3 regions of the Actinomadura keratinilytica genome follow, and region 3 is predicted to be linked to each of the others. Evidence: riboswitches for the same ligand, from Rfam matches in the RefSeq annotation. Region 3 holds a riboswitch; each other region holds the start of a gene.
The links. Region 3 has a riboswitch for cyclic di-AMP ahead of ABD879_RS16815 (CHAP domain-containing protein). Riboswitches for the same ligand answer to the same signal wherever they lie in the genome.
Positions count from the first base shown of each region.

Region 1 (4,205 bases), on a different contig from region 3:
CAGGACGGCGGCTCGTTCACCGTCGAAGTCCTGCGGTGCGACGGCCAGGTCGCGGTGTCGGTCGCCGACCAGGGCGGCCCGGGCGTGCCCGTCCCGGCGGACGCGTCCGAGTGGGCCGAGACCGGGCGCGGCCTGCGGACCCTCGCCCTGCTGGCCGACACCTGGGGCTGGCACGGCAACGCCGAGGGCCGCACCGTGACCGCAGTCTTCACCGAGGAGAAGGCCGCGTGAACGGCGGACTGGCGGCTCAGCACGGCAGGCTCCAGGACCGGGTCGACTCGGTGATGCTGATCGCGATGCGGGCCGACGTCCGCGCGATCCACACGGTCGCGGGCGACGGCCGGGCGGACTGGCAGACCCGCACCTTCGTGCGCGAGGCGCGGCGGCTGACACTCGGCTGCGCGGCCGGGCTGAGCGCCGTCCTGGACAGGCACCGGCCGGGCACGGACCCGTACGGCCACGAGGTCTGCCGGGCCTGCGGCACGTCCGCCTGCTCGACGCTCAAGGCCATCGCGGACGTCTTCGCAGCATATGCGGTCCGTCCGGCGGCCGTGGACCGCGCGGAGGCGTGGCGGCGGGCGGACGCGTACCTGGGGTCGCGCGGGGTGCCGCTGGTCATCGAGGAGTTCGCCGAGGGATTCGTCGCCCGGCCCGTCCCCGGCGGCAACGGCCTGCTGGTCGTCGACCGGGCCACCGGGGCGCTCACCCGCTGGCCGGACCTGCCCACCGCCGAATTGGTCGAGCGCTACCGCCATTACCTGCGCGGCGCGCCGTAGGCCGTCGGCTCCCCGTCCCGCGCCGGGTCAGGAGATGCGGTTGGCGCCCGCGTAGTCGGAGCGGTCCGACAGCTTGGAGATCTTGACGACGTCGCCGGTCTGCGGGGCGTGCAGGTACTTGCCGCCGCTCAGGTAGATCCCCATGTGGTGCAGGTCGCTGCCGAAGTAGACCAGGTCGCCCGAGCGCAGTTCGCTGCGGTCGACCTTGCGGCCCAGCTCGTAGAGGGCGCCGGTGTAGTGCGGCAGGCCCTTCTTGCCGACCTGCGCGTACGCCCACACCACCAGGCCCGAGCAGTCGAAGCTGTTCGGGCCGGCCGCGGCCCACACGTACGGGCTGCCGAGCTTGGAGTAGGCCTTGCGCGCCATCTTGGCGGGCAGCCCGGAGCCCTTGATGGTGGCCGTCAGGCCGGTCCGGGGGTCCCTGGCCTTGGTCGTGGTGAGCTTGTCGAGCCGCTTTTCGACCTCCTCGACCTTGGCCTTGGCGGCGCTGCGGGCGGTCTGCGCCTGGGCGGCGGCGCGCTGCACCTGCGCCGTCTTCGCGGCGGCCTCGCGCTTCGCCTGGTCGGCCCGGTCGATCTGCGCCTGCAGGCGTCCCAGCGCGGCGGTCTGGTTCTGCACCAGGTAGGCCGACGCCGACAGGGTCCTGGCGTCGCCGGAGGAGAAGAACAGCGTGTCGGGGCCGCCGCTCATGTAGTTGGCGGCGGCGAGCTTGCCGAGCTGGGCGCGGGCGGGGGCGGCCTGCCGCTCCAGCGCGGCGGCGGTCCGGGCGGCGGCGCGTTCGGCGCGCCGGGCCCTGCCCAGTTCGACGCGCGTCTTGTTGTACTGCTCGGTGAGCTTCTCGGCTTCGGTGTTCAGCGCGTCCAGCTGCTTGCGCAGTTCGCTCTCGCTGGGGCGGCCGGGGTCGGCGAGGCGCGGCGCGGCGGGCGGGGCGGTCGCGGCGGCGGGGGCGACGGCCCAGCCGAGGGCGACGGAGGCCGCGGCGGCCGCGGTGAGGGCGGACACGGCGACACGCCGTGGACGGTGACCGGGGGGCAAGGTCGTGCACTCCTCTCCTCATCCGCCTACCGGGTTAGCTGACGGGTTCGGGCCGGGAGTTCGCCCTACGACGCGGGCGCGCGTCACCGCGGTGACGGTGCGACCTGCGTCGATTCACCCCGAGTCCCGGGGGCGGCGGCGCCCCGGGATGTGGTTCCCCGGCTCCCCGCGAGGGGATTCGGCGGTCCGGCCGCAGCCCGCGCAGTGGTCCGGCGGGCTCCGAGACGGCCGGGTCCGGAGAGAGTACAAATAAACCGCAAAACCCGGCAACCAGGGCATATGGGATAAAGGGCTGCGCGGTTCGCCGGGGCGGTACGGACCGGCAAGTAGAATCGCAGACGGCCGCGGCTCCGCGGCGACTCCCTGCACCTTCACCAGAGCGAGAAGCGCATGCCCATCTCCACCCGCGACGACCTCCGGAACGTCGCGATCGTCGCCCACGTCGACCACGGCAAGACGACGCTGGTCGACGCCATGCTCTGGCAGTCCGGGGCGTTCCGCGCGAACCAGGACGTCAACGAGCGCGTGCTGGACTCCGACGCCCTGGAGCGGGAGAAGGGCATCACGATCCTGGCCAAGAACACCGCCGTCCGGCACGGCGGGCTCACCATCAACATCATCGACACCCCCGGCCACGCCGACTTCGGCGGCGAGGTCGAGCGCGGCCTGTCCATGGTGGACGGGGTGGTGCTGCTGGTGGACGCCAGCGAGGGCCCGCTGCCGCAGACCCGGTTCGTGCTGCGCAAGGCCCTGGAGGCCCGGCTGCCGGTCATCCTGGTGATCAACAAGACCGACCGGCCGGACGCCCGCATCGCCGAGGTCGTCGACGAGACCTACGAGCTGTTCATGGACCTCGGCGCCGACGACGAGCAGATCGAGTTCCCCATCGTCTACGCCTCCGGCCGCGCCGGCCGGGCGTCCCTGCAGGCCCCCGGCAACGGCGAGCTGCCCGACTCGCCCGACCTGGAACCGCTCTTCCAGGTGATCAGGGACACCGTGCCGGCGCCGTCCTACGACCCCGACAGCCCGCTGCAGGCGCACGTCACCAACCTGGACGCCTCCAGCTACCTCGGCCGCATCGCGCTGTGCCGGGTGCACGCAGGCACCATCAAGAAGGGCCAGCAGGTCGCCTGGTGCCGCCGCGACGGCAGCGTCGAGCGGGTGCGGGTCAGCGAGCTGCTGATGACCGAGGCGCTGGAGCGCAAGCCCGCCGAGGAGGCCGGGCCCGGCGACATCATCGCCATCGCCGGCATCCCCGACATCATGATCGGCGAGACCATCGCCGACCCGGACGACCCGCGCCCGCTGCCGCTGATCACCGTGGACGAGCCCGCGATCTCCATGACGATCGGCACCAACACCGGGCCGCTGGCCGGCCGGGAGAAGGGCACCAAGGTCACCGCCCGGCTGGTCAAGGACCGCCTGGACCGCGAGCTGGTCGGCAACGTGTCCATCCGGGTGCTGCCCACCGACCGCCCCGACGCCTGGGAGGTGCAGGGCCGCGGCGAGCTGGCCCTGGCCATCCTGGTGGAGAACATGCGCCGCGAGGGCTATGAGCTGACCGTCGGCAAGCCCCAGGTCGTCGCCAAGGAGATCGACGGCAAGAAGCACGAGCCCGTCGAGCGGCTCACCGTCGACATCCCCGAGGAGCACCTGGGCGCCGTCACCCAGCTGCTGGCCGTCCGCAAGGGCCGCATGGAGCAGATGACCAACCACGGCACCGGCTGGATCCGGCTGGAGTTCCTGGTCCCGGCGCGCGGCCTGATCGGGTTCCGCACCGAGTTCCTCACCGAGACCCGCGGCACCGGCATCGCCCACCACGTCTTCGAGGGCTACGAGCCGTGGTTCGGCGAGCTGCGCACCCGCCCCACCGGCTCGCTGGTCGCCGACCGCTCCGGCGCCGCCACCGCCTACGCCCTCATCAACCTGCAGGAGCGCGGCACCTTCTTCGTCGGCCCGGGCACCGAGGTCTACGAGGGCATGATCGTCGGTGAGAACTCCCGCGCCGATGACATGGACGTCAACATCTGCAAGGAGAAGCAGAAGACCAACATCCGCTCGTCCACCGCCGAGGCGACGGAGACGCTGACGCCCCCGCGCCCGCTGAGCCTGGAGCAGGCCCTGGAGTTCATCCGCGAGGACGAGTGCGTCGAGGTCACCCCGTCCGCCGTGCGCCTGCGCAAGGTCGTCCTGGACGCCAAGGAGCGCGAACGCATCCGCGCCCGCACCAAGCGCAACGCCTGACCCGCGCCGCCGCGCCGGTCAGACCTGCCGCGTGGCGTACCGGAGCCCGGCTCCACCCTGGCCCACGCCCCCCTGCGAGTGGGCGGGGTGCGTGCGCCTTTGACGCAGCTCGCATGCGTGTTGACACGGCATGACGGTGCGGCTGCACCC
Region 1 covers NZ_BAABDO010000065.1:25,908-30,112, reverse strand. The annotation lists gene ABD879_RS20085 (ATP-binding protein) at 1-231, shown strand, start outside; gene ABD879_RS20080 (hypothetical protein) at 228-776, shown strand; gene ABD879_RS20075 (C40 family peptidase) at 804-1,778, opposite strand; cyclic di-AMP (ydaO/yuaA leader) riboswitch at 1,819-2,005, opposite strand; gene typA (translational GTPase TypA) at 2,202-4,055, shown strand.
Region 1: another riboswitch for cyclic di-AMP. It lies ahead of ABD879_RS20075 (C40 family peptidase); the one in region 3 lies ahead of ABD879_RS16815 (CHAP domain-containing protein).

Region 2 (4,205 bases), on a different contig from region 3:
GGGCCCTGGAGGAGTTCGCGCTGACCTGGATCGAGGAGCCGCTGGACGCCTACGACCACGCCGGCCACGCCGCGCTCGCCGCGTCCCTGGACACCCCGATCGCCACCGGTGAGATGCTCACCAGCGTCGCCGAGCACGCCGAGCTGATCCGCGTCGGCGCCGCCGACATCATCCAGCCCGACGCGCCCCGCATCGGCGGCATCACCCCGTTCCTGCGCCTGGCCGCGCTCGCCGACCACAACCGCCTGCAGCTCGCCCCGCACTTCGCGATGGAGATCCACCTGCACCTGGCCGCCGCCTACCCGCAGGAGCCGTGGGTCGAGCACTTCGAATGGCTGGAGCCGCTGTTCAACGAGCGCCTGGAGATCCGCGACGGCCGCATGCTGGTGCCGGACCGTCCCGGTCTCGGCCTCACTCTCAGCGACCGCGTCCCCGGCTGGACCGCGGACACCTGCGAGTTCACCTCCTGACACCGACGCGCCCGCCGAGGCAGCCGGACCGATCGGTGTCCGCCACAGGAAGGGCCATCTCCCGCCCGCGGCGGCCGCACCCGTAAGGTGCGGTACGGCTTCGCGGGCCCCGCGCCGGGTGCCCGGCTCGTCCCCCGTTGGGCCGGGCGCCCGAGCGCGGTCGGGAGACGGCACCCCCATCGCCCGTTCTCGGCGCGTCGCGGCTTCGCGGGTGTTCCGCCCCTCGCTGCGTCGGTTCGGTGTCCGTCGTCGGAATGGCCGCGTTTGGTGGTGTTGACCATGCTCCGTCGAGTGCGGTGCGGTTTTGTGGGCCCCGCGCCGGGTGCCCGGCTCGTCCCCCGTTGGGCCGGGCGCCCGAGCGCGGTCGGTTGAAGACGCTTCCACCTGTGCGGCTCTCGGTCGTTGGCGCCGGTGGTGGTAACGGCCGTTTTCGGTGTTCGTCCCGGCCAGGGGACGCGGCCGTCAGCGTCTGCGTTCCGTGGACGTCAGGCGGAGCGGAGGGCGGCGGCGACGCGCTTGCGCAGGCGCGGCAGGGTCGGGGCGAACGCGTAGCCGCAGCAATCGGTGTCGTTGAACTTCATGTGCGGCACGATCGCCTTCATCGGGTCGAGGTCGTACTGGCGGCACAGCCAGGCGATCAGCTCGGTGAGCGAGTCCTGCAGGCGGCGGGGCGGCATGACCGAGTTGTAGGTGCCCTCGCATTCGATGCCGACGGTGTAGCCGTTGGCGCCGGCGACGTGGGTGCCGATCACCATCCGGCCCCTGCGGGCGGCGGCGAGACTGCCCTTGCGGCCCTCCATGATGTGACCGCCCCGGCTGATGGTGAAGTGCTGGCCGGTGTCACCCCATCCCTGTCCCATGTGCGCGCCCTGGATGGAACGCGCGAGCCGGAAGCCCTGCCGCAGCGAGTAGTCGGTGACGTTGGGGGTACACGTGTGGTGCACCACGATGTACTCGGGTGCGCGGGACAGCACCGTCGCCCGCCGGTAGGGGGTGCGCGCTCCCCATTCACTGGTCGAGTGGATGAGCGGGGCACCCTTCCCCTGTTTACGCGTTTTTCGGGACGACCTGGACTCGTCGGGCCGGGCGGCCTGCGCCATTCCGGTGGCATCGCCCGCGTCGGTGGCGTTCGCGGCGTTCGCCACCTCGTGTTCGGCCGACGGGCCCAGTGCCGCGGCGACGCCGAGCGCCGCACTCCCCAGCAGGACTCCACCGCCCAGCAGGACCGAGCGACGCGGCATCTCGGTGGGCCAAAGGTCGGTGCGGCGGTGCTTGGCGTTCGGGTTCATGGGGGTATTTCCTTCCGGGGAACTGGTCTGGAGGAATTCGGGCAGCAAAAAGAGAGCAGGCGTGAAGAACGCGCGGGAAATGGGGGCGTGCGGCTGCGCCGGAAACGTTGAGCCGTGCGGAGGACGGCCCTGATCGCCGATGGCGGGGGAGGTGTCGAAGGCCCGGTGCCGGCGGCGGGGTCACCGCCGCGGGGAGGCGGGGGAGCGGCGCGGCCGGAACGGCGCGAAGCGGGCGGCCAAGGGGACCGCCCCGTCTATCAGGGCGTTGGCATCGTCATGAGGCGGCTGCGGCGTGCCGCTGGGGTGGCGGGGCAGAGCCGGGCAGGCTCCTTCATGTCCTCTCCTCTCCTTGACTGCCGACCGGGTTAGCTGACGGGTTCGGACCAAGGAGCGGCCCTACCGCGGCTGCCCGCGGATTCACCCCGAAGAACTGTTGGGTCCCCGGTTCCCAGGCGGCCGGCGCCGTGGGATTAGGCGCCCCGCCGGCCGGTGCACCGGACGGCGGAGTACCACGGACCATAGGAGATGCGGCAAAGAACTCGCAAACCTTCGAAGGTAAAAACTAAAGACGATCTTTGTGTGTGCGTCTTCCGGCCGCCGGTCACATCGATCACAGCAATCACAGGCAGAACATGCATCGCGAGAAACCACTTATGCGGGGGGTGCGGAGCGGCAGATTCCTCCGCGAACAGGCGCCGCGCCGTCACACAGCTCCGGAATTGTGACCAAGGACACCTTGGTCCATCGGTATGGAGGACTTGCCGTCGCCGGACGGTCCGACGGGCACCGGAGGGGGCGGGCGAGTGAACCCGGCGTTCGCGGTGATGAAAGGGGGGCACGGATCGCAGCGGTTCCGCCGGGGAGGGACGCATGGGAGTGCTGGCCGACGCCGCGACGCCGGCCGATCTGGTGGCCGCGCGGACGCAGATGGGGATATCCCTCGGCTGGCACATCATCCTCGCCTGCTTCGGCGTGGGCATGCCGGCGCTGACGGTCTTCGCGCAGTGGCGCGGCATCCGGACCGGCGACGAGGCGTACCGGCGGCTCGCGCACCGCTGGGCCAAGGCGATGGGCGTGATGTTCGCCGTCGGCGCGGTGTCCGGCACGATCCTTTCGTTCGAAATGGGTTTGCTGTGGCCCGGGCTGATGGCGACCTACGGGCAGGTGCTCGGGCTGCCGTTCGCGTTCGAGGGGTTCGCCTTCTTCATCGAGGCCATCTTCCTGGGCGTCTACCTGTACGCCTGGGACCGGCTGCCGCCCCGCGTGCACCTGCTGACCGGGCTGCCGGTGTGCGTCGCCGGGGTCGCGTCGGCGTTCTTCGTCGTCAGCGCCAACGCCTGGATGAACCAGCCGCGCGGGTTCGACCTGGCGGACGGCAGGGTCACCCGAGTGCGCCCCTGGGCGGCGATGTTCAACCCGGCCACGCCCTGGCAGACCGTCCACATGATCCTTGCCGCGTTCATGGTCGCCGGCTTCGGCATCGCCGCCGTGTACGCCGCGGGAATGCTGCGCGGCCGCCGCGACCGCTACCACCGCATCGGGCTGCTGCTGCCGTTCACGGTGGCGGCGGTCATCACGCCGTTCCAGATCGCGGTCGGGGACGGCCTGGCCCGGCTGCTCGCCGACCGCCAGCCCGCCAAGCTCGCCGCCATCGAAGGGCTCAACGAGACCGGCTCGCACGTCCCCCTGTCCGTGGGCGGCCTCTACCTGGACGGGGAGATGCGGTACGCCATCCGCATCCCGAACGCGCTGTCGATCCTGGTCGGCTACCGGCCCGGCACGGTCGTCCAGGGGCTGGACAGGGTGCCGGTCGCCGACCGTCCGCCGGTCAACGCGGTGCACCTGAGCTTCCAGCTGATGGTGGCGATCGGGTTCGCCCTGCTGCTGCTCGGCTGCTGGCTGGCGGTCGTGTGGTGGCGCCGCCGCGACCTGCCCCGCACCCGCTGGTTCCTGTGGCCGACCGTGCTGTCCGGCCCGGCCGCGGTGCTCGCGCTGGAGACCGGCTGGGTCACCACCGAGGTCGGCCGCCAGCCGTGGATCGTCTGGCAGCACCAGCGCACCGCGGACGCGGTCAACCCGGCGCCCGGCCTGTGGGCGGGGCTGGTCGTGGTGCTCGCCGTGTACGTCGTGCTGACCGTGGCCACCGTCTACGTCCTTCTCCGGCTGCGCGGCCGGCACGTCGCCGCACCCCAGGAGGACTGGACGCAGGAGCACGCGCCGTGACCGCCGCGCAGTGGCTGCTGCTCTTCGCGTGGGCGGGCCTCACCCTGTACGCGCTGTTCGGCGGGGCCGATTTCGGCGGCGGGTTCTGGGACGCGCTGGCCGGCGGCGCCCGGCGCGGCCGCGCCCAGCGCGAGCTGATCGAGCACTCCATCGGCCCGGTCTGGGAGGCCAACCACGTCTGGCTGATCTTCGTGCTGGTGATGTTCTGGACCTGCTTCCCCGG
Region 2 covers NZ_BAABDO010000009.1:5,706-9,910, forward strand. The annotation lists gene ABD879_RS04935 (L-talarate/galactarate dehydratase) at 1-470, shown strand, start outside; gene ABD879_RS04940 (peptidoglycan recognition protein family protein) at 956-1,759, opposite strand; cyclic di-AMP (ydaO/yuaA leader) riboswitch at 2,098-2,231, opposite strand; gene ABD879_RS04945 (cytochrome ubiquinol oxidase subunit I) at 2,630-3,982, shown strand; gene ABD879_RS04950 (cytochrome d ubiquinol oxidase subunit II) at 3,979-4,205, shown strand, end outside.
Region 2: another riboswitch for cyclic di-AMP. It lies ahead of ABD879_RS04940 (peptidoglycan recognition protein family protein); the one in region 3 lies ahead of ABD879_RS16815 (CHAP domain-containing protein).

Region 3 (4,205 bases):
GTGCCGCAGCAGCAGCGCGTCGATGCGCCGGTGGATCTCCAGCCGGTCGGCGAAGTTGGCCAGTTCCGAACGCCGGCTGGAGATGGACCGCGCATGCGGCTCGACCAGCCAGTTGTAGACGCGGTGCGGGATGAGCGCCGTCCGGGACGCCGCCAGGTACGCCTCCGCCGTGAACAACAGGTCCTCATAGTGCAGCCGCTCGGCGAAACGCAGCCCGTGCCCCTCCAGGAAGGCGCGCCGGTAGAGCTTGTTGGTGGCGAGGGTGTCGTACAGCAGGTCCGGGTTGTCGCGCAGCGCGCCGTAGACCGCCGTCCTCCGGTAGAGCCACGGGTACCAGGGCCGCTCCCGGCCGCGCACCCGGCCCGTGTGGACGCGCGTGCACAGCCCGGAGACCAGGTCGGCGCCGGTGTCCTCGGCCGCGGTCAGCAGGTTGAGGCAGGCGTGCGGGTCCAGGACGTCGTCGCTGTCGAGGAACATCACGTACCGGCCGCGCGCCCGCGCCACCCCCGCGTTGCGCGGACGGCCGCACCCGCCGGAGTTGACCGGCAGCCGCACCGCCCGCACCCGCCCCGGATGCTCGGCGGCCAGCCGTTCGGCCACCGGCCCGGTCTCGTCGGCGCTCCCGTCGTCCACGACCACGACCTCGACGGCGCCCAGCGACTGCCTCAGCGCCGAACCGACCGCCCGGGGCAGCCGGCCCGCGTCGTTGTAGGCGATCACGACCACGCTCACGTCAGGGCCGTGCGGGACGTGCCCGTGCGGCCCTGCCCTCATGGACGTGTCCTCCCCCCGTCCCTGCTCGCGTGCCGGATACCTTTCCGGCCACCGCAACGACGGAGTAGAAGACACCACAAAAAAAGTGAATGATTGCGGCATTCAGGACGACAAAGGGCGCCCGGCATACGCCGGACGCCCTCGTCCACCGGACGTCAGTCGGCGTCGTAGTCCGGGTACCCGTACCCGGCGACGAGCGACTTGGACCGCACCCGCTTCTCCACGGCGTCGTTGGTGTTGCCCTCGACGGTGGTGATGGTGCCGTCCCCGTTGTCCTTGACGACCAGGCCGACGTGGTCGATACCGCTGATGCCGCCGTCGGGCCCGTTCTGCCAGTCGAAGAACACCACGGCCCCGGGCTTGGCCTTGTGCCCCCAGCGCCCCTTCTTGGCGAACCACCTGGCGTGCTGGACGGTGTAGGCGTCCCACCCCATGTCCTTGACACCGAGCTGCGCGCCCACCCAGGACACGAACATGTTGCACCACTCGGCGCCGTTGTAGTCGTCCACGCTGAAACCGCCGTCGCGCTCGGCCGTCATCTTCGCGTTGGGCGTCGACACGAACCAGTCGTGGTACTTGGTCTGCCGGCCGGGCCCCTCCTTGACGCCGACCTGCTCCAGGGCCAGGCGGATCGCCTCGGACGGCTCGACCTTGCGGATCGGCACCGCGTATCCCTCGGGCTTGTCACCGATGGAGACGGCCTTGTGCGCCTTCTCCACCTGCACCTGGGCGACGGTCCCCTTGTCCTGGGGCTGCCCCTCGGCGGAAGGGCCGATCAGCGCGAAGCCGACGGCCCCGGCCAGCACCGTCCCCACGGCGACCCCCACACCCAGGCGAGCCTCGAGGGAATGAGAAGCGGTTCGATCGGGCATGCAGAGAACTCCTTGTCTCCCATGACGCCTACCGGGTTAGCTGACGGATTCGGGCATGGAAGAGCCCTACGGCGCGCATCGTCGGCACGCCGATTCACCCCTGGGCCTGATCGGCCCGACGTGGGTTCCCGGCTCCGGTCCTCGCATCAGGCGCCGGACACGGATTCGGCCACGGCCGCCGCTGCCCACAGCGGCCGCTCACTGGTCTGAACTCGAAAGGGGGGCGCGTCCTCGCGCGCCACGGCCGCGCCCCGGGTCCCTCCCCGGGCCACGACAGGCCACGACGCATGGCGCGCGTCGCGGGATTCGGTCCGACGTTATCAGATCCCCACGCCAGAGCAAAAAAGGTAAAGCCGCTCTGACCTGCGACAACATCAAAACCGATCCCCTGTGGTCACAGGGTGCACACCTGTCGCGTCAGTGCCGTGATCCTGGCCGCCGCGGTGGCGTAGGACGTCCCCGCCGGCTGCAGCGTGAGAACCGCCACGACGTACCGCTCCCCCGGCCCCACGAGCCCGGTCGTATGCAGGACCGGCCGCCCCAGCCCCAGGTCCCCCGGCACCACCCCGGACGTCCCCTGCCCGAAGCCCGACCAGCCCTGCTTGACCGCCCACGGCTTCGACACCGCCCGCGGAATCCCGAAGTACTGGTCGTAGCCGTCCGTCCCCCGCCGGGTGGCCCTGCGCAGCTCCCGCAGCACGACATCGCGGTGCCGGGGCCGCGCCTTCTCCAGCAGATACCGGTACGCCTTCACCACGTCCGCGGCGCTGAGCGCGGTGTACCCCCAGAACCCGGGCTTGTCCGCGGGCGGCGGCCTGGTGTCGGTGAGCCCCATCCGGCGCGCCATCCGCTCGACGATCGCCCCGCGCCCACCGCGCCTCCACAACGCCGTCGCCGCCGCGTCGTCACTGGACCGCAGCATCAACCCCAGCCGCGGATCGACGTCCCGGCTCCGCTCCAGATGATCGAGCGCGATGAGGATCTTCACCACCGACGCCGACCGGAACACCTGGTGCGGCCGGTACTGCCGCACCGTCCTGCCGCTCTCCCGGTCGAACACCACGTACCCGACCCGCGTCCCCCGAGGCACCTTCGGCGTCGGGACCGCCTTCCGCGTCTCGGGAGTCACACTGGGAGCCGGCTCCACCGCACTGCTGCTCACCGCCCCCGGGACCCGCTCCGTCTCCCGGCCACACCCACAGAGCGCCCCGGCCACAACCACCAGAGCCACCCCGCCCCGGCCCGCCCGAGCCCAGGCTCCCGCTATCTCGGTACGCATGACCCCGCAGACTGCGCTACAGTAATCACGCCTGCTGCGGCAGGCGCCGGGACGTAGCGCAGTTTGGCAGCGCACTTGACTGGGGGTCAAGGGGTCGTGGGTTCAAATCCCGCCGTCCCGACAGGTCAGAGGCCGGTTCCGATCATTCGGAACCGGCCTTTCGTCGTCCGTACGGCCAGGATGTACAGCTACGGCCCCGTACCCGGTGGTCCCCAAGTGGTCCCCATCAGCGCCCACCAGCCGCCTCAGCGCGCCCCTGGCGGCCTCCCTCAGCACCTGGGCATAGACCTCCCCCGTGATGCCGATCTGGCCACGCCGAAGAATCTGCATCGCCTCACGCGGATGGACGTCCAGCGCGGCCCAGCAGCGAACCGCACGTGCGCCGCACGCCATGAACCTTGATCAACCGCACCCCCGCACGCTCGGCCCCCCCTTTGAAGCTGCGGTTGACGTTCCGCAGCCCGATCAGACGCCCCATCCGCGTCGTGAAGATCAGCCCCCTTGCCCGTCCAGCGCTCCCCACGCGCCGTGCACTCGCTTTCCTGACGCTTCTGCCGGATGCGCAGTGCGGCGAAAGTTCACTACGACGGGTATCTGTCGAGGATCGCGCGTGACCTGAAGACACCGTCCCCCCAACTCGCGCGAGCCGTCGACTCTGCACTCGGTGCGGAGGGCCGGCTTGCAGCTCTCCGCACCGTTGGTGAGGAGCGCTCGCTGGAACCGGGTACCCGGGAGGAGGATGAGGACGAGATGGAACGGCGCACTCTCCTACAGGCGCTCGCGGCACTCGGTCTGCCCGCGTCTCCGATCTCCGAAGCCCTCCGGAACATCCGGATCAGCGTCCACCGCACCGTCGGCGGCGGAGAGGACGGTCACATCGACGAGTGGGACGAGATCGTCGTCGAGTACGGTCACCTGTACGTGCCGACACCTCCGCGTCGCCTGCTGCTCGACCTGGCGAGCGACCTGGTGACCGTCCAGCAGATCATCAAGCGCAAGCAGCAGGAGGACGCCCGGAGGAACCGAGCCCACAGCACGTCCGCGCCCTGGAGCCGCGTCGCCGCCGAACTCTGCGCGCTCATGGCCAAGACGCTCAGCAACCTCGGGCGACCGCGCGAGGCCCGCGAATGGTGGAGGACCGCGCAGAGCGCCGCTGAGGCGTCCGGTGACACAGATCTCGCCCTGTGGATCGCGGGGGGACGACTGGCGCATGGGCTCTATGAGCGCCGCCCCGCCGCCGTCCTCCTCGCCAGGGCGGACAAGGTGCTCGAACGTGTCTC
Region 3 covers NZ_BAABDO010000048.1:2,453-6,657, reverse strand. The annotation lists gene ABD879_RS16820 (bifunctional glycosyltransferase/CDP-glycerol:glycerophosphate glycerophosphotransferase) at 1-732, opposite strand, end outside; gene ABD879_RS16815 (CHAP domain-containing protein) at 930-1,601, opposite strand; cyclic di-AMP (ydaO/yuaA leader) riboswitch at 1,658-1,809, opposite strand; gene ABD879_RS16810 (serine hydrolase) at 2,041-2,775, opposite strand; tRNA gene ABD879_RS16805 (tRNA-Pro) at 2,973-3,046, shown strand; gene ABD879_RS16800 (hypothetical protein) at 3,484-4,205, shown strand, end outside.